One region of the Peribacillus sp. P4_D6 genome, then DNA from elsewhere that is predicted to be linked to it. Evidence: riboswitches for the same ligand, from Rfam matches in the RefSeq annotation. Region 1 holds a riboswitch; each other region holds the start of a gene.

Region 1 (4,675 bases):
CGCCAAAAGCTGAAATCAAGCAAAGAGTAAATGAAGCGGCAAGGATTCTCGGACTTGAAGAGCTGCTAAACAGGAAACCTAAAGCGCTTTCAGGTGGTCAGCGCCAGCGTGTTGCACTTGGCCGTGCAATTGTAAGGGACGCAAAAGTTTTCTTGATGGATGAGCCATTATCCAATCTCGACGCAAAACTGCGGGTACAAATGCGCGCGGAAATAGCTAAACTGCATAAACGGCTCGACACCACAACGATATATGTCACACATGACCAAACAGAGGCAATGACCATGGCGACACGTCTTGTTGTAATGAAAGATGGTATCATCCAACAGGTCGGTGCTCCAAAGGATGTTTATGAGAAACCAATAAACGTGTTTGTCGGCGGCTTTATCGGATCGCCTGCCATGAACTTCTTTACCGGAACATTAAAAGAAGGCACAATCAAAATAGGCGAACAAACGCTTGAAATACCTGAATTTAAGATAAAAATGCTACGTGATCAAGGATATGTCGGAAAAGAAGTAATCCTTGGAATCCGTCCGGAAGATTTCCATAATGAAGGAGCTTATTTCACGGAGTCCCCTAACACTACATTCACGACCCAAATTGATGTAGCCGAACTCATGGGCGCGGAGATCATGCTCTACTCCACTTTAGAGGGGCAGGACTTCGTTGCAAGGGTCGATGCCAATAACATTATCCAGGCAGGCGAAAAGATCGAACTTGCCCTCGACATGAATAAAGCGCACTTTTTTGATAAAGGGACCGAACATCGCATTTTAGTTGAAGAAGATGAACAGATGCAGGAAAGCATGAAGTTATCTGCCAATTAAACATGAAAAGACCCATTCATTATGGGTCTTTTTACGTTTATTAAAATAAAGGGCGATTCATTCCTGGACCAATACCACTTCATCATGTCCGCATTCAGGGCATTTCATGAGATGGGGGCATTGCCCTTTTTGAAGGGATTGAGGGTATCCGTCGTTTTCTTTAAGTATGTCGATATCCATATAAGCACTGTAATCATCAGCATAATCCATGAATTTCCCTTTATCCTCAAGTTCACTGCCGCATTCCGGGCAATCCACATGAATTTTTCTTAGACCGTTGCAAAGCGGGCATATAGACATTGTTTTTCCTCCTGTTCCAGATACTTATGATTTCAGTATTTGTCGATTCCAGTATTTTAACACATGGAAACACCCTCCCTAATGTTAGAGGGAGGGTGCTTCCATCCAATTATTTATTAACCATGTTAGCAGGATCGACCCATGCTTTGAATTCATCTTCCGTCAGGAACTCCAGTTTCAATGCCGCTTCTTTTAACGTGGAGTTGTCCTTGAAGGCAGTTTTGGCGATCTTGGCTGCTTTTTCATAACCGATATGCGGGTTCAATGCTGTTACCAGCATAAGGGAACGCTCTACATTTTCTTTGATCTTATCTTCATTTGCAGTGATGCCAACCGCACAATTATCGTTGAAGGAATGAATGCCTTCCGTCAATAATTTGACCGTTTGCAGGAAGTTATAGATGATGACTGGTTTGAATACATTCAATTCAAAGTTACCTTGGCTTGCTGCAAAGCCAATTGTAGCATCGTTACCCACGATTTGTGTCGCAATCATGGTAAGCGCTTCACTTTGGGTCGGATTGACTTTACCTGGCATGATGGAGCTGCCCGGCTCGTTTTCCGGAATGGCAATTTCTCCGATTCCGCTTCTCGGTCCACTTGCAAGCCATCTGACATCGTTCGCAATTTTCATTAAATCTGCCGCCAATGCTTTCAAAGCACCGTGTGCGTAGACGATTTCGTTATGGCTAGTCAATGCATGGAACTTATTATCAGATGTGACAAAAGGATATCCTGTATCCGCTGCAATTTGTTTGGCAGAAAGTCCCGGGAATTCTTTCTTTGTATTGATTCCGGTTCCTACAGCCGTTCCGCCTAGAGCAAGGTTCAATAGTTTTTGGCTGCTTTCCTCAATCATCGCCAAATCTTTATCGAGCATCGCTTTCCAACCGGAAATTTCTTGTCCTAATGTTAAGGGTGTAGCATCTTGAAGATGTGTCCGGCCGATTTTCACGACATCCCAAAATTCTTTTTCTTTTGTATCGAATGTATCACGAAGTGCTTTGATGGCAGGAACCAATTTTTCAGCGACTTCCATAAAGGCTGCAATATGCATGGCAGTCGGGAAAGTATCATTTGAGCTTTGTGCCTTGTTAACATCATCATTCGGGTGAAGGATTTCCGATTCACCATTTTCTTTTAACCATTCATTCCCTTTGTTAGCGACCACTTCATTCACATTCATATTACTTTGCGTACCGCTTCCCGTTTGCCAAACTACAAGCGGGAAATGTTCATCAAGCGTACCTTCAAGGATTTCGCCGCAAATCTTGACGATGGCGTTCTTTTTAACTTCGGAAAGATCGCCAAGATCATAGTTCACCTTTGCAGCAGCTTGTTTAACGTATGCAAATGCACGAACCAATTCAATCGGCATTTTTTCGTTACCGATTTTGAAATTGTTACGGCTTCTCTCAGTTTGTGCTCCCCAATATTTATCAGCAGGAACTTTCACTTCACCCATCGTATCACGTTCGATTCTGTATTCCATGTGTTCTCCTCCTAAGTTTGCACTATTCATTGAAGAATTTTTGCATATGAAATGAATAATGTCGGATTATTCTTTCTCTCCATACATTGTACAAACTTTATTATTTTAAAGCAAAAATATCCCGCTGACCCTTTCCATATTTCTGAAAAATCCTAGGCCATTCATATTTAGATGAAAATTTGGATATTCTTTTTTGACACATAAAGTGTAGGCACCGCTAGGCTTCAATTGACCTGGCCATGAACGCCAACACATCATCACCCCCAAAATGTCCTTGACAGTGTTTTGTATATATAGTAAATTCAAAAGAAATTGAATAATCTAAACTCTTATCGAGAGAGGTAGAGGGAATGGCCCGATGACACCTCAGCAACCTTCATTTGTTTCAAACCAATGAAAAGGTGCTAATTCCACAAGTTTATGAACTTGGAAGATAAGAAGAATGACTCGTCCCTACTTAATCAAAGTCTTCTTCTTAAAGAAGACTTTTTTTTATTTTATTTAACTCAAAGGAGCAGTGAAAACCATGTATAAACCTGAAACATATCTTGCTCAATTAGGAAATCGCAGTGAAACGGCGACAGGAACAGTCAATCCGCCGGTATACTTTTCAACAGCTTTTCGCCACGAAGGAATCGGTCAATCGACGGGATTCGACTACACAAGGACAGGTAACCCTACCCGCCAGCTATTGGAGCGATCCATCGCCGATCTGGAAAAAGGAGACCAAGGCTATGCCTGCAGTTCAGGAATGGCCGCCATCTCCACTATACTCGCCCTTTTTAAATCCGGGGATGCGTGGATTGTCAGTGAAGATCTTTATGGCGGTACATATCGGCTGTTAGAACAAGGTTTTAAAAAATGGGGATTGCAGTGTGACTATGTAAACACTTGTTGTTTGGAGGATATCGAAAAAGCCATCACTCCTCACACGAAAGCCATCTTCATCGAAACTCCCACTAACCCTCTTATGCAGCAAACGGATATTAGCGCCGTTGCCGCATTGGCTAAACGATATAATTTATTGCTAATCGTTGATAACACTTTTTACACGCCTCTTATTCAACAACCCATCTTGCTTGGAGCTGATATTGTGATCCACAGTGCAACCAAGTATCTCGGTGGTCATAATGATGTGCTCGCCGGACTGATCGTTGCTAGCGGCGCTGAATTATGTGATGCACTTGCCTTCCATCATAATGGCACTGGAGCTGTCTTGAGCCCATTTGATTCATGGCTGTTGATGCGCGGAATGAAAACCCTGGCATTGCGGATGGAGCGTCATGAAAAGAATGCCAAGATACTTGTAGATTACTTATCGGAGCATGATTGTGTTACGGACGTATTGTATCCAGGCCGAGGCGGCATGATTTCTTTCCGCATCATTGATGAAGCGGCGGTCAACCCATTTTTACAATCGCTCTCATTAATTTCCTTTGCAGAAAGCCTGGGAGGGGTTGAAAGCTTCATCACCTATCCTGCCACACAAACACATGCCGATATACCGCTTGAGGTCAGAACGGCAAACGGTGTTTGTAATCGACTGCTCCGCTTCTCCGTTGGCATCGAGGATAGCGAAGATTTGATTGGTGACTTGCAGCAAGCATTCGCACATGTAAAAAGGGAGGCACTACGATGACAGATCATGATTTTAGCTTTGAAACAAAATTACTTCATAATCAACATAAATTCGATCCGGCAACGGGCGGTGTGAGCGTCCCCATCCAGCATGCATCGACTTTCCATCAATCCGATATCGATCAATTCGGCAAATATGACTACAGCAGAAGCGGGAACCCAACCCGCGAGGCACTTGAAGACATCATTGCCGAACTTGAGGAAGGCACTCACGGCTTTGCCTTTTCATCAGGTATGGCTGCCATTTCAACAGCCTTCCTGCTATTGTCTGCTGGGGATCATATCGTCATTTCCGAAGATGTGTATGGCGGAACGTTCAGGATGGTCACAAGCGTTTTGAACCGTTTCAATATTGAGCATACCTTCGTTGACATGACGGACCTTGAAAGTGTCAAAGCGGCGGTTCAGCCAAATA
Region 2 (4,675 bases), on a different contig from region 1:
CACCATACATACTGCCGGGAAAGGCGAAAATTGAACCGGTACCAATCATGTTTCTAATGATGGAAACTAAAAAAGCTTGTGTCACCGCATATGCAGGCCCCAATAGAACCGCCGTCAGGACATTTGCCAGATGTTGAATAGGAAAGATTTTTGCAAATCCTGCAGGGATGAAAATAAATGAACTGGTAAGCGTCGTTAAAGCCGTGATCATGGCAGTCAATGTCAGTTTCTTGATAGGGTTCATCCTCATGTCAACCACCTACAGAGGCCAATCCTGCTCATTTTGAACCATGTCCCAGAATAAATATTCATATCGGGAAGTAACCAAAAAGTGCTTTTCTAATCTAAGAAGTTCCTTTTCAGGCATGCCTTCCGTCAATTCTTCCAACAAAGCGATCAGCCACTTGTGTGCTTCCCCGAATTCAGGAGATGAATAGGACCTTATCCAATCTGCGTAGCGATTGTTTTCCAGTGCTGCTCCATTTTGTTCTTTTAATAGCAAACCGATTTCATAATAATCCCAAGCGCAAGGCAGAAGACAGGCGATCAAGTCTGCCAAAGTCCCATGCTGAGCTGCATTTAGCATGTAACCTGTATAGGCTAGAGTGGTTGGAGTAGGTTCTGTATTTTCCAATTCCTTGGAGCTGATCCCGAATTCGGAAGCATAATGCCGATGAATATCCATTTCCACTTGAAGGGTTTCATTTAAAATGCTCGCAAATTTTGCCATGGTTTCGATGTTATGGGCTTTGATGACACCTAAAGCAAAGAGCTTGGAATAATCCATGAGATAGACATAGTCCTGCTTCAGGTAATAGGCAAATTTCTTTTCAGGAAGTGTGCCGTTTCCAATTGCCTGGACAAAGGGATGTGAATGATTCCTTTTCCAAATCTCTTTTGCCCGTGCATGCAGTCTATCACTGAATGTTTCTAATTTTGTATTCTCCATTGTTCATCCTCCTATAGAATGGCTCCCTTTGCCTTTGTTAAATAAAAAAACCCCGTTCCTGAATACGGAACGGGGTAGATGGATATAGTCTGTAAATGGACGATATCATCCACTTCCCTCCGCCGGTATGAGCCGGTTCAGGTTCAAAGGGTCCGGAACTAATTCCATCTCAGTCTTAAAAAAAGACTCCCCTAGTGGTGTGAATTGTATGTAATTACTGACATCATATCAGAAAGACAAGAAAATGCAACCCGTATTTGAAAGAGGAATCACTTTATGTCCAGGAAAAAAGGGAGAACCAGGTAATTGACTTTTGAAGATTATTAGGATAGAATCATTTCTACATCATTATATATCGAATTCTTATCCAGAGAGGTGGAGGGACTTGGCCCTAAGAAACCTCGGCAGCGGACCCGTTTTGGGAACTGTGCTAAATCCAACAAGCATATGCTTGGAAGATAAGAAGAGCCGTACGGAAACTGTCAGCCTCTTCTTAAATTAGAAGGGGCTTTTATTTTTGGGAAATAACGTTTAGTGACATACTAGAAAAGGTATATATAATTTGGTGAAATCAAATAAGTTGATAAAGTTTAGCTAACTAGAAGCAGGCTCTAGGATGACTAGGAAAGGAGCCATTTACATGGCAGAATTATTTAAGAGGATTGAACAGAGGAAGGCAAAACTCATTGAAGAGCTATTGTCCAATGGAGTATACAAAACCTCTGATGAAAGGCACCTTTATGATGCCCCATTAAAAGTACTTGAAGATGAATATAAGATTGTTATAAATAGACCTAATAACGAGTCACCTTCTGAATGGATGACATAGTAAGTGAAATACAATATTTGGTTTTTTGGATAAGGGATATGATGTAAGCATTCACAGTCTACACTAGTGGATGCTTTTTTTGCGTTTATTAGAAAACGACACAAATTATACATAATTAAATAACAAAATAGGTGTTTTGTCACATTTGACCTATAAAATAACACATTTAATTTCTGAGAAATAGTTGATTTTAACTAGTAGTTTCATTATGATGAAAGTGTAAAAATATTGAATAAATGGGAGGTGACTATAATGCCTTGCCGTAAGGTAACTATAGAAAAAGTAGAAGAGAAGAGACAGGAAATGATAAAGTTGGGAGCGATTTACGGCTTAACAAGTCTGCTGACTGTTCAAGCCAGTCAAGAATTGGATACGCTATTGAATGCGTTAGCAAGTAAAAGAGATTCTGAATATTTTTCCCTTCAAGAAGCATATAGGTATTTTTAAATTAGCAATTCGACCTGTATTAATCTAAAAAAGCTACTGCTCAAGGCAATAGCTCTAAAGAATTATATTTAAATATCGACACGTTTACCTAGAATGATCAAATCCCGCTCAATGCCATCCATCTCGGCAACTTGAGGTAAATGTGCCCATTCTTCAAACCCGAATTTAGAAAAAAGCTTAAGGCTTGGTGTATTATGGGCGAAAATGAAACCCAATAAAGTCTTAACACCTAATTTTGGACTCAATTCAATTGCCTTTCGAATCGAAATTTGTCCAATTCCTTTTCCCCGGAAATAATCATCAATGTAAATGCTGATTTCGGCAGTGGAATTATATGCCGGTCGGCCATAAAAGGATTGAAAGCTCATCCATCCAGCGGTTTTCCCTTCTATAGTAATGATATATAGCGGTCTACTTTCTGAATGATGTTCCTCAAACCATTTAACCCTCGATTGGACGGATACAGGTTCCGTATCTGCCGTGACCATCCTTGAAGCAATTGTCGAATTATATATTTCAACAATTCTGGGTAGATCAGATAGTTCTGCCTCTCTAAACTCTATGTGTTCTTCCATGATTTAAACTCCTAACTATCATTTATTCAATCTCCAGAATGAAGGGTAATCCCGTTTTTGGTTTTAGGGACGTTGAATGAAACCCAATCCATTGAAAGTTTTATATTATCATACACTTTTTATTCTTTATCTGACAATTCTTTTTTATGTTAGTACTGCAGATTTTTTGGGTATGAAAAAGATTAAATACTTCTAGTAAAAAACAAGAGGAGAACCAAATGAAAAAATTGGCAGGTATATTGATTATCGTACTGTTTATATGTTTTGCTGCATATGAATTTCAGGCCTCGGAGTCGGAAGACGTGCAAAGGGTCATGGCTTTTGGAGATTCATTAACCTATGGAAAAGGGGATAAGGACGGGGAAGGATATATAGATGGCCTTGAAGATGAATTGAATAATCCCCAATCGGAGCAAAAAGTGAGTTTTTGGAATTACGGTATTAAAGGCCAGGAAACGGATGGGGTGATGAAACAGCTAGATGATTACCGAATTAAAACGAAACTTGATGAAGCCGATACTTTCATTGTTTTTATTGGAACGAATGACTTGATCAATAGTAATGGCGGGAACTTGGAGAAAATAAGTGACCGAAAAATCAATGAGGGTAAACGGGAATATATCAACCATCTGAAAAAGATTACATCAACACTGATAGAGGCAAACGATAAAGCGGATATTCTGGTAATAGGACTATATAACCCAATTAAAGACAATCAAAAACTTGAAAAGCACATTCGCGATTATAACGAGTCAATAAAGGGATTAGCCGATAAAGGTGAAAGGATGTTATTCATTCCTACAAATGATCTTTTTGAAGATGAAAAGAAAACAAAGTATTTCAGTGATAAGTTACATCCGAATGAAAAAGGGTATCAGCTCATTGCGAATCGGGTTTTGGAAAGTTATGATTTCAAATGAAACCAAACATGCACAGAAAGGCTTTCTGTGCATGTTTGCCTGCTAAGTTGCTAGGTATTTGATATCGCTTAGTTGAGGGAACTGTAAGTCATGGAGCTGCTTGTATCGGCCGTTGTTTTGCATTAACTGGTCATGTGTTCCTTTTTCAAGAACCTGCCCTTTTTCCAGAACAATGATTTGATCGGCGTCATGAATGGTCGATAAACGATGTGCAATGACTATTGAAGTCCGTTTCTTCATTAAACGTGACAAGGCTTGCTGGATCAAATGTTCAGATTCTGTATCCAAGGCCGCCGTTGCTTCATCGAGAATGATGATTTGCGGATTTTTCAAAACTGCCCTGGCAATGGCAATGCGCTGTTTTTGTCCGCCTGAAAGCTTGACTCCGCGCTCTCCGATCTGAGAATCATAACCATCAGGAAAAGCACAGATAAAGTCATGCGCATTTGCCGCTTTGGCGGATTCGATGATTTCATAATCTGTAGCATCAAGTTTGCCATACACGATGTTATCACGGATGGAACCATTGAATAGAATGATATCCTGAGAAACAATTCCCATTTGTCCCCGTAATGACTTCAGTGACACATCTTTGATATTATGTCCATCCATTTTAATCGTTCCATTTTGCGGATCATAAAATCGGATCAGTAGGCTCGTGATGGTCGATTTTCCTGCGCCGGAGGAGCCGACCAAAGCGGTTACTTGACCAGCTTTCATGGTCAGGTTTAGATTGCCGAGAACAGGAACAGTCTCATCATAAGCAAAATCAACACTTTTAAACTCAATTTTCTTTTTTATGGCAGGGAGTTCAATGGCATTTCCCTTGTCACTTATTTCAGGTTGGGTTTCCAATATTTCAGTTATCCGCTCAAAGGCGGCGGCTGATTGCTGGACAATACTGATTACCCGGCTAAAATTGCGAACGGGACTCTGCAGCAACCTTAAATAGGCT
Region 3 (4,675 bases), on a different contig from region 1:
TTTCCGTCTATTACAGGGATGCATATGCAGGTTTGTTAGAAGGAACGCATCTAATCAAAGAATTAAGTCCTGTCGTGCCAAGGTTGCTGGAAAACTGGCTCAAAATCGCAGACGGGGAGCTTTCGCTGTTTGCGGCGGCATCCACGTTGTCCTGGAATGAAATCTTCCCGGATACGATTAATGCGCTGGTCATTCAGGATGCGGAGAGCCTGCTTTCGAAATCGCCTAAATTGGGAGGCGGACTGGAAGCGGGAGAGAAACTGTTCAATTCCATTATCCAGTGGGCTGAAGATAATGATTTAAGGGTTGGAAATAAGCTTAAATGGATGGTGGAGGGGCTTAAAGATACCAGCAATTTCAATCTCCTTCTTGCAGGAAGTACAGGAAATGGAAAGACATCCTTTATTCAGTCAATCGTTGGAGAGAGCATTGCTGCTGAGGACCATTCTTCCCTAGTCAGTGTCAAAGACGGGGATGATTTGGAAATCCTTGAAATTACCGATACAGATAGCAAAGTTGTCGAGGAGCTAACTGATTTGGATGAAACACGCCGTCAGCGCGGGACTATAGTCGATGTGACAATCATCAGTGACTACCTAAGAAATAATCATTTGCGATTATTGGATACACCGGGGTTCAATGGGGAACAAAGCGTGGAATCCGATTTCCAAGGCTATTTACATGGCAGTGATGGCCTGATGTTCGTTCTTGACGCCAGGGCTCCTTTCACCGGCAGCGAAAGGGATCTGTTATTGGAAATTCAAATGATGGCACCTAAACTGCCGATCCATTTCCTATTAAATAAAATGGATACGATATACAGTGATCAGGTCGCAGTCCGGATGGAAGACGAAACATGGGATAAAGTGAATGCATATTTCCCGAATGCGAAAGTGTTCGCTTTCTCCAAACATTATGACAGCAGGCAGCAATTGAAGGACCTTTCAGCCTTCCTTCAATCGAATTATCAAGATGATAATTGGAAGGAAAGAAGATCTGAAAAAATCCTGGCATTCATTCGTAAAACTTTATCTTATCTATTAGAAAAACGGACAGCCAATGAGCGGAAATGCGAGCATTCCATCTCTTGGAATGAGCAGATGGAAGTCAAACTGAATGGAGCGGTCAATCAACTGGCTGATCTGGAAAAAGAAAAAAGTGAAAATATCATAAGGTCGTATCGTTCGCTTAAGGACGAAGTGAAAAGTCAGCTTTATTCAAAAATTCCTGAATTACTGAGGGATTGCTCTAAATCGTTAACGGAAAGCAGTGATTTCAGTCAGGTCCATGTACAGTTAAACCAGGAAATGAATGAGCGGATTCAAAACTTCATTTCTGACAAGATCATGCCTCAATATTACCGTTCTCTTCAAGACTGGATTGCCAGTTCCCAAATGGAGTTCTCACAAAGCCAGCAGTTCATGGATGAGATGAGTGCCGGATTCAATGAATTATACAAAGAAGAACGGATTACACTGGCAGGTGACTTCAGGGTATTGGATGACTGGCGCCGTGATGCCGATCGGATGACAAGCAGTATCCGCATCGAAAACGTTAATATCCTTTTGCGCAGGACTCCATCACAATTGCTGCTTAAAGGAGCAGGTAAGCTATTTGGGGCGATACCGCAAAATAAGGCCAATATGTACAATCGTTACAAGAAATACCTGGAAAGTGAAGATTACCTGGATGTTGCCGAAATGATCACGGAACGTTTCCTAACCCAATTTGGATTGTTTGAAAAATCATTGGATCGGGACATCTCACTTTTCTATCGCAGTTCATTTGCCTTACTTCAAAAAACGATAGAGCAGACGCAGACTGAAATAAAAGACTACCAGGCTGCATTGGAGCATATGAAAGAAAATCCTGAGGTTTACCGTGATCCGATCACGTTGTTCGAAGTGAAATTAAGGCAGTTGGAGAGGCTTGAAAAAATCGAGAAAAAGCGTCTAGCCCAGCTCCAAAGAAAATAAAAATAACAGGAAACATTTCAAATATTCAAAAATCTATTGACTTTACGACTATATCCCTATAAAGTGATAATTACGAAAACGTAACACAATATATCTCTTATCAAGAGTGGCGGAGGGACTGGCCCTAAGATGCCCAGCAACCGTTCCATTAGGAATTGGTGCTAAATCCTGCAAAACAGAAATGTTTTGACAGATAAGAGAGGGACAAGTCTGCAAAACAGCCGATTAAACCTCTCTATATTAGAGAGGTTTTTATTTTGGGATTTACACCGACTTAACTGATAAGACTAATTAGAAAACATGGAGGAGAACAAGATGAGAAGGTCTATTAAAGGGATATTCATTTCTGCCATCGCTTCGGCTTTGCTTTTAACGGGTTGCTCTGCAGGGCAGAGTTCCACAGAATCGAAGAAAGAAGAAAAAGTATCATTTGAAAATGTCCCGGAGAGATTTGCTGATGGCGATGGAGCCAAAATCAAAGTGATCCGTAAAATTGGCGGTGATGATCATACTGCCCAATACCTGGCGGGGGCGAAAGAAGAAGGAGAAGCACTGGGGTTTCAAGTCGATACGTACACAGCCAATGGTGATACGGCTAAATTCCATGATGCGATAGCACAGGCTTTGGAGGAAGATTACGACGGCTATATCATTTCACATGGTGATGATGCCGCAACTGTAAATGACGTTCAGAAGTTGGTTGATGCAGGTAAAAGCGTTGTCACATTCGATTCAATAAGCGATCTATCTAAAATAGAGGGCGTGACATTAACTTCACAAGATGATGAAGCGCTGGCAACACTGGCTTTCGATAAACTGATAAAAGAACAGAAAGGTGAAGCGGCAATTGCATATCTTTGGGTGGATGGTTTTCCTCCAATGGTAAGAAGAAATGCAGTCTATCAGGAAAAACTAAAAGAAAATCCCGGGATTAAAGAAGTCGAAAGATTCGGAGTGGCATCCGCTGATACTTCGGTTCAGACACAAAATGCTGTAGCCGCAATGCTGAATAAATACCCTAAAGGTAAATTGGATGCCATTTTCGCAACATGGGATGCCTTTGCTATCGGTGCAGCCCGGGCGATTAAAGAAGCGGGCCGCAATGAAGTGAAGATATATGGAATTGATGTTTCGAATGCAGATCTCCAGGAAATCCAATCGGCTGATAGCTCATGGTCCTACACGGCAGCAGTCGATCCCAAGTTGATCGGTGCAGTGAATATGAGGATATTGGCTAAAAAATTAGCTGGCGAAGAAACGCCGCAAACATATGATTTGGAGGCATCACTCATTTCGCAAAAGCAAATCCAAGCTTCAAAAGAAGCGGTAAACATGGCAAACCTGTCTGATATTGTCGATGGCTGGGGTGTATCGGAGGAATTTGAAGAGGATTGGATGAAGGTTTTGAAAGATCATTATAAAAAATAAAAAGAGACACTCTCTTTCCAGCGAAGGGAGTGTCTATTCTATAAGGGGGAATGGACATGGGCAAGCAACTAGAAATGAGGAAGATTTCGATTGAATTTCCGGGGGTGAAGGCGCTGAGTGAAGTTGATTTTTCCGTACAATCAGGGACAGCCCACGCATTGGTCGGTGCAAACGGAGCAGGGAAATCGACGTTAATGAAAGTTTTATCGGGAGCCCATGTTCATTATTCAGGTGACATTTTTATTGATGGGATGAAGCGGGATATCCGCTCGCCAAAAGCCGCTCAGGAACAGGGCATTCAAATAGTTCATCAGGAAGTGGATACCGCCCTCATCCCTTATTTAACAGTTGGGGAAAATGTAATGTTGAATGATATGGTCCAAAACATGGGAAAAAAACAAAGGGTACATTGGAAAGAACTGCACAACAAAGCCACTTCTATTCTTGAAGATATGAAAATTCATGTCCCTTCGAAAAAGTTGGTTAGAGACCTGACCTTGGCTGAAAAACAGATGGTCCTGATAGCAAGAGCCGTTTCGACAGAATGCAAATTCCTGATTCTCGACGAGCCAACTGCTCCGTTAAGTCATACGGAGACGACGGAACTTTTTCGAATTGTAAATGAATTAAAGCAAAAAGGCGTGGCAATCATTTTCATTTCACATCGTCTGCCTGAGATTTTTGAAATCTGTGAGGAAATTACGATCATGAGGAATGGGGAGCGTGTCACTTGTCGAAAAATCGAGGACATAACCCGTGCCGAAGTGGTAGAGAACATGCTTGGGAAAACCATGGATGAACAGTTTCCTGAAGTGAATGCTTCGATTGGAGACGTAATTCTGGAAGTGAACGGATTGTCAGATGCCGAGAAAGTTAAGAATGTCAGTCTGAATATTAAAGCAGGCGAAATAATCGGCTTGGCTGGGTTGGTCGGGGCTGGGAAAACGGAGCTGTGTAAAACCCTTTTCGGTCATACGTCCATCACAGCGGGTGAAGTCTTCCTGAATGGTCGAAAGCTTTCTCTGAAATCACCGCATGAAGCAGTAAAAAGCGGGCTGGCACTTGTACCTGAGGAACGCAGGAAAGAAGGGGTCCTTGTACAGGAATCAGTCTCGGCAAACTTGACTGCAGCCAGTCTCGGCAAATTCTGCAAAACATTCAGTGTCGTCGATCGTAAGGCGGAAAAGGAAAAGGCGAAGGAAATGATAGCAAGTCTCGGCATTAAAACTCCTTCAGGGGAAGTGAAGGTCGAAAACCTATCCGGTGGTAAC
Region 4 (4,374 bases), on a different contig from region 1:
TCATGGCGGTCTGCAAGCTGATGAAACAGGTGTCCGTGCCGTTCCTATCTACCAAAGCAATGCATACTTGTTCAAGGACACCGACCATGCAGCGAATTTATTTGGCCTAAAGGAGAATGGCTATATATATTCACGGCTTCATAATCCCACGGTCAGCGTTTTTGAGGAAAGAATGGCCTTATTGGAAGGCGGTATCGGCGGATTGGCAACGGCAAGCGGAATGGCTGCCATCTCACTTTCAATCCTGAATATTGCTGCTGCAGGGGATGAGATTGTTTCAGCCTCTACATTATATGGCGGTACGTATAACCTTTTCGAAAACACTCTTCCTAAATATGGGATCAAAGTGAAGTTCGTTTCTCCCGATGACCCTGAAAATTTCAAAAGGGCGATTACACCAAGAACTAAAGCCATTTTTGCTGAAACGATCGGAAATCCAAGTTTGAGGGTGCTCGATATTGAAGCGGTAGCGGAAATCGCCCACGAAGCCGGCATACCTTTAATCATTGATAATACCTTCGCGACACCGTATCTTTGCAGACCAATTGATTTTGGAGCGGATATTGTCATCCATTCCGCTACAAAATGGCTTCTTGGAAATGGAACGACTCTAGGCGGTGTCATCGTGGATGGAGGGAAATTCGATTGGAACTCGCCGAACTATCCTGGCTTCACGGAGCCTGACCCAAGTTACGACGGTCTGGTATACGCCGAGGCAGTTGGCCCTGCCGCATTCATAACGAAAGCCCGGGTCCAGTTACTACGTGATTTGGGCCCTGCGCTAAGTGCCCAAAGTGCATTCCAGTTTACGCTTGGACTTGAAACGCTGCATGTAAGGATGAAAGAGCATCTATCAAACACCAAGTCTGTCATCCAATATTTAAAAAACCATCCTGCCGTGACCTGGGTTTCGCATCCTGGGGATGAGGATCATCCCGATAAAGCCCTTGCGGATAAATATTTGCCAAAGGGAGCTGGATCTGTCGTGACATTTGGGATTCAAGGTAATCGCGAAGCTGGGGCAAAACTTATCAATTCGGTGGAATTATGGTCCCATGTGGCGAATGTAGGGGATGCGAAGAGCTTGATCATCCACCCAGCAAGTACGACCCATCAACAATTGAATGAGGCGGGTCTTGCGAAAGCGGGTGTAAGTGCCGATCAAGTCCGTTTATCGATTGGGATTGAAAATGTAGACGACTTAATAGAAGATTTGGAGCAGGCAATTGAAAAGGCGACGAACATCGTCTCCTTGACTTCCAAAACGCTTTAAGCAAAGTTCCTGTTCATTCTTGTACTAGAAATAATATACATTGCGCTCCTTTTTTATCTATGATAAAATTTCTCCATACTAAAGAACTTAATGATGTACAAATATTCTATATATTAGCTCTTATCAAGAGAGGTGGAGGGATGTGCCCGATGAAACCCGGCAACCGACAAGGAGATTTCCTTGGAAAGGTGCCAATTCACACAAAGTTTAATCACTTTGGAAGATGAGAGGAAGGCCTGTTTCTTCACCTGCCTTTCTGCTCATGCAGAAGGGTTTTTTCTATTTTAATTGGGAAAACTTTTACATGATAGGAGAAACAGACTAATAATGTAGAGAAATCAACTAAGTTCATAGGTTTTATTGGATAAAAGAGGTGAGGGTTAATGATTACATTGACGAAAGTCAGTAAGCTGTTCCGAACAGGAAAAGGAAACAGTGAGACGATCAAGGCTGTAAATAATGTGAATGTTGAAATAAATAAAGGCGAGATTTTCGGAATCATCGGTTACAGTGGAGCGGGGAAAAGTACTTTGATCAGAATGCTCAATGGATTGGAAACACCGACAGAGGGATCCGTTGTGGTGGCTGAAAAGGAAATTTCAAAAATTAAAGGGGCTCAGCTCCGTAAGGCCCGTCAAGAAATCAGCATGATTTTCCAGCATTTCAATCTATTATGGTCAAGGACCGTTCAGGAGAATATATCTTTCCCGTTGGAAATTGCAGGTATTTCTAAACCTGAACGCACCAAGCGTGTGAACGAATTGATCAAGTTAGTCGGACTTGAAGGCAGGGAAAAGGCCTATCCTTCGCAATTAAGCGGAGGGCAAAAGCAAAGGGTGGGAATAGCCAGGGCTCTGGCAAATGACCCTAAAGTGCTGCTGTGTGATGAAGCGACTTCTGCATTGGATCCGCAGACTACCGACTCCATACTCGAATTGCTTGTTGACATCAATCAGCGTTTGGGATTGACGATCGTCTTGATTACGCATGAAATGCATGTAATACGTAAAATCTGCCATCGCGTCGCCGTGATGGAAAGCGGGCAGGTTGTTGAACAGGGTCCTGTCCTGGATGTCTTCAAGAATCCTAAAGAACAAATGACGAAGCGTTTCGTGCAACAGGTAACGGAACCGGAAGAAACGAAAGAAACGATGGACCATTTGCTCGAACGCTATCCAGCCGGCAAAGTGATTCAATTGACCTTTGTAGGTGATCATGCAGAAAGCCCATTGATCACCAAGCTTGTACGTAACTTCGAGTTGGATGTCAATATCGTTCAAGGTAAGATATCCCAAACAAGAAGCGGTTCATATGGAACATTGTTTATCCATCTAGATGGCAAAGAGGATGAAATGCTCCGCGCAATCGAATTCATTAGAGCACAGCAGGTAGGCGTGGAGGTGATTACTCATGCTTGAAGAATTATTGCCGAATGTTGATTGGGAAGACATCATTGAAGCTACGAAAGAAACGCTTTACATGACAAGCGTCTCTGTAGTGGCAACCTTTTTTATAGGCATAATACTAGGATTGATCCTTTTCCTGACAGGGAAGGGTAATATGTGGCAAAACCGGGCTGTCAACGGAGTCATGAGTGCTGTCGTCAATATATTCCGTTCCATTCCGTTTCTTATTTTGATCGTGCTGCTCATTCCTTTCACTAAAGCGCTTGTCGGTTCCATGATTGGTGAGAACGCTGCACTGCCGGCACTTATTATCGGTGCTGCCCCATTTTATGCGCGGATGGTTGAAATCGGCCTTCGTGAAATCGATAAAGGTGTAATTGAAGCCGCTAAATCGATGGGGGCAAAAACGAGCACGATCATTTGGAAGGTCCTTCTTCCAGAGTCGATGCCTGCCCTTATTTCCGGGATTACTGTAACATCGATTGCATTGGTTGGATATACCGCAATGGCCGGGGTCATCGGCGCTGGCGGGCTTGGTAATCTAGCTTATTTGGACGGCTATCAAAGAAATCAAAATGACGTTACGCTTGTAGCGACAATCGTTATTCTAATTATCGTCTTCATAATTCAAATTATTGGAGATGTGATTACATCTAAATTGGACAAAAGATAAAGGGAGATGAATAGGATGAAAAAGTTTTTAGGATTTGCATTAATCTTAGTGTTATCTATCGCTTTGGCTGCTTGTGGAAGTGAAAAGGATAAAAGCGGCAGCGATACGGAAAAAGAATCGAAGAAATTAGTTGTAGGGGCATCCAATGTTCCTCATGCAGAAATCCTTGAGGAAGCTAAACCGCTTCTTAAAGAAAAAGGAATCGATTTGGAAATTGAAACGTTCCAGGACTATGTTTTACCGAATAAGGCGTTGAATGATAAGGAATTGGATGCTAACTACTTTCAACACATTCCATATTTAGAGGGGCAAATTAAAGAAAATGGATATGACTTCGTCAATGCTGGCGGAATCCATATCGAGCCGATTGCTCTATATTCACAAAAATATAAAAGCATTGATAAACTTCCGGAAGGCGCAACAATTATTATGAGCAGCTCTGTTGCTGATCATGGACGCGCTTTATCCCTTTTGGAAAAGAATGGCCTGATCACTTTGAAAGAAGGCATCGATAAAACGACGGCTACAACGAAAGACATCGTTGAAAATAAGAAAAACCTTAAATTCGATGCAGATTATGAAGCGGCGCTGCTTCCTAAAATTTATGAGAGCGGCGAAGGCGATGCAGTCTTGATCAACTCCAACTATGCAATTGACGCCGGTTTGAATCCGCTTAAAGATTCAATTGCGATTGAAGATTCCGAATCACCTTATGTGAATGTCATTGCCGTAAACAAAGGTGACGAAAATAAAGAAGCAATCAAAGCGCTTGTAGAAGTATTGCATTCTAAAAAAATTCAAGATTTCATTCTTAAAGAATACAAAGGTGCAGTTGTACCGGCGGATAAATAATTCGAGAATGGCGACCTGATTTAATTCAGGTCGCAGTTTAAAAAGGTTTCGGAATGGTCTAAACTGTACCCTATGTAAAGGACATTTTTAAAAAAGGTTATGCCACTTGGAGAAGGTGATTTCTGTATTGAACAGGAGTCATCTTCTTTAAGTTCCATTGATATCTGAAA

The links. A riboswitch is a leader RNA that binds a small molecule or an ion and turns the genes downstream of it on or off. The one in region 1 is predicted to bind S-adenosylmethionine.
Region 2: linked by a shared signal. The riboswitch ahead of AC1DVB_RS07960 (Fur-regulated basic protein FbpA) and the one ahead of AC1DVB_RS15050 (methionine biosynthesis PLP-dependent protein) in region 1 are both predicted to bind S-adenosylmethionine.
Region 3: linked by a shared signal. The riboswitch ahead of AC1DVB_RS06935 (sugar ABC transporter substrate-binding protein) and the one ahead of AC1DVB_RS15050 (methionine biosynthesis PLP-dependent protein) in region 1 are both predicted to bind S-adenosylmethionine.
Region 4: linked by a shared signal. The riboswitch ahead of AC1DVB_RS00020 (methionine ABC transporter ATP-binding protein) and the one ahead of AC1DVB_RS15050 (methionine biosynthesis PLP-dependent protein) in region 1 are both predicted to bind S-adenosylmethionine.

What each region holds. Positions count from the first base shown of each region.
Region 1 covers NZ_JBFUIQ010000046.1:14,064-18,738, reverse strand. The annotation lists gene AC1DVB_RS15065 (ABC transporter ATP-binding protein) at 1-830, shown strand, start outside; gene AC1DVB_RS15060 (hypothetical protein) at 888-1,130, opposite strand; gene fumC (class II fumarate hydratase) at 1,240-2,622, opposite strand; SAM riboswitch class I at 2,949-3,062, shown strand; gene AC1DVB_RS15050 (methionine biosynthesis PLP-dependent protein) at 3,149-4,261, shown strand; gene metC (cystathionine beta-lyase) at 4,258-4,675, shown strand, end outside.
Region 2 covers NZ_JBFUIQ010000016.1:27,241-31,915, reverse strand. The annotation lists gene thiW (energy coupling factor transporter S component ThiW) at 1-244, opposite strand, end outside; gene tenA (thiaminase II) at 260-949, opposite strand; TPP riboswitch at 1,047-1,152, opposite strand; SAM riboswitch class I at 1,310-1,414, shown strand; gene AC1DVB_RS07960 (Fur-regulated basic protein FbpA) at 1,590-1,778, shown strand; gene AC1DVB_RS07955 (aspartyl-phosphate phosphatase Spo0E family protein) at 2,031-2,225, shown strand; gene AC1DVB_RS07950 (GNAT family N-acetyltransferase) at 2,294-2,800, opposite strand; gene AC1DVB_RS07945 (DUF459 domain-containing protein) at 3,019-3,720, shown strand; gene AC1DVB_RS07940 (ABC transporter ATP-binding protein) at 3,763-4,675, opposite strand, start outside.
Region 3 covers NZ_JBFUIQ010000013.1:42,376-47,050, reverse strand. The annotation lists gene AC1DVB_RS06940 (GTPase domain-containing protein) at 1-1,976, shown strand, start outside; SAM riboswitch class I at 2,071-2,176, shown strand; gene AC1DVB_RS06935 (sugar ABC transporter substrate-binding protein) at 2,292-3,404, shown strand; gene AC1DVB_RS06930 (sugar ABC transporter ATP-binding protein) at 3,461-4,675, shown strand, end outside.
Region 4 covers NZ_JBFUIQ010000001.1:139-4,512, reverse strand. The annotation lists gene AC1DVB_RS00025 (O-acetylhomoserine aminocarboxypropyltransferase/cysteine synthase family protein) at 1-1,273, shown strand, start outside; SAM riboswitch class I at 1,391-1,503, shown strand; gene AC1DVB_RS00020 (methionine ABC transporter ATP-binding protein) at 1,657-2,691, shown strand; gene AC1DVB_RS00015 (methionine ABC transporter permease) at 2,684-3,352, shown strand; gene AC1DVB_RS00010 (MetQ/NlpA family ABC transporter substrate-binding protein) at 3,368-4,204, shown strand; partial or broken gene AC1DVB_RS00005 (IS3 family transposase) at 4,302-4,374, opposite strand, start outside.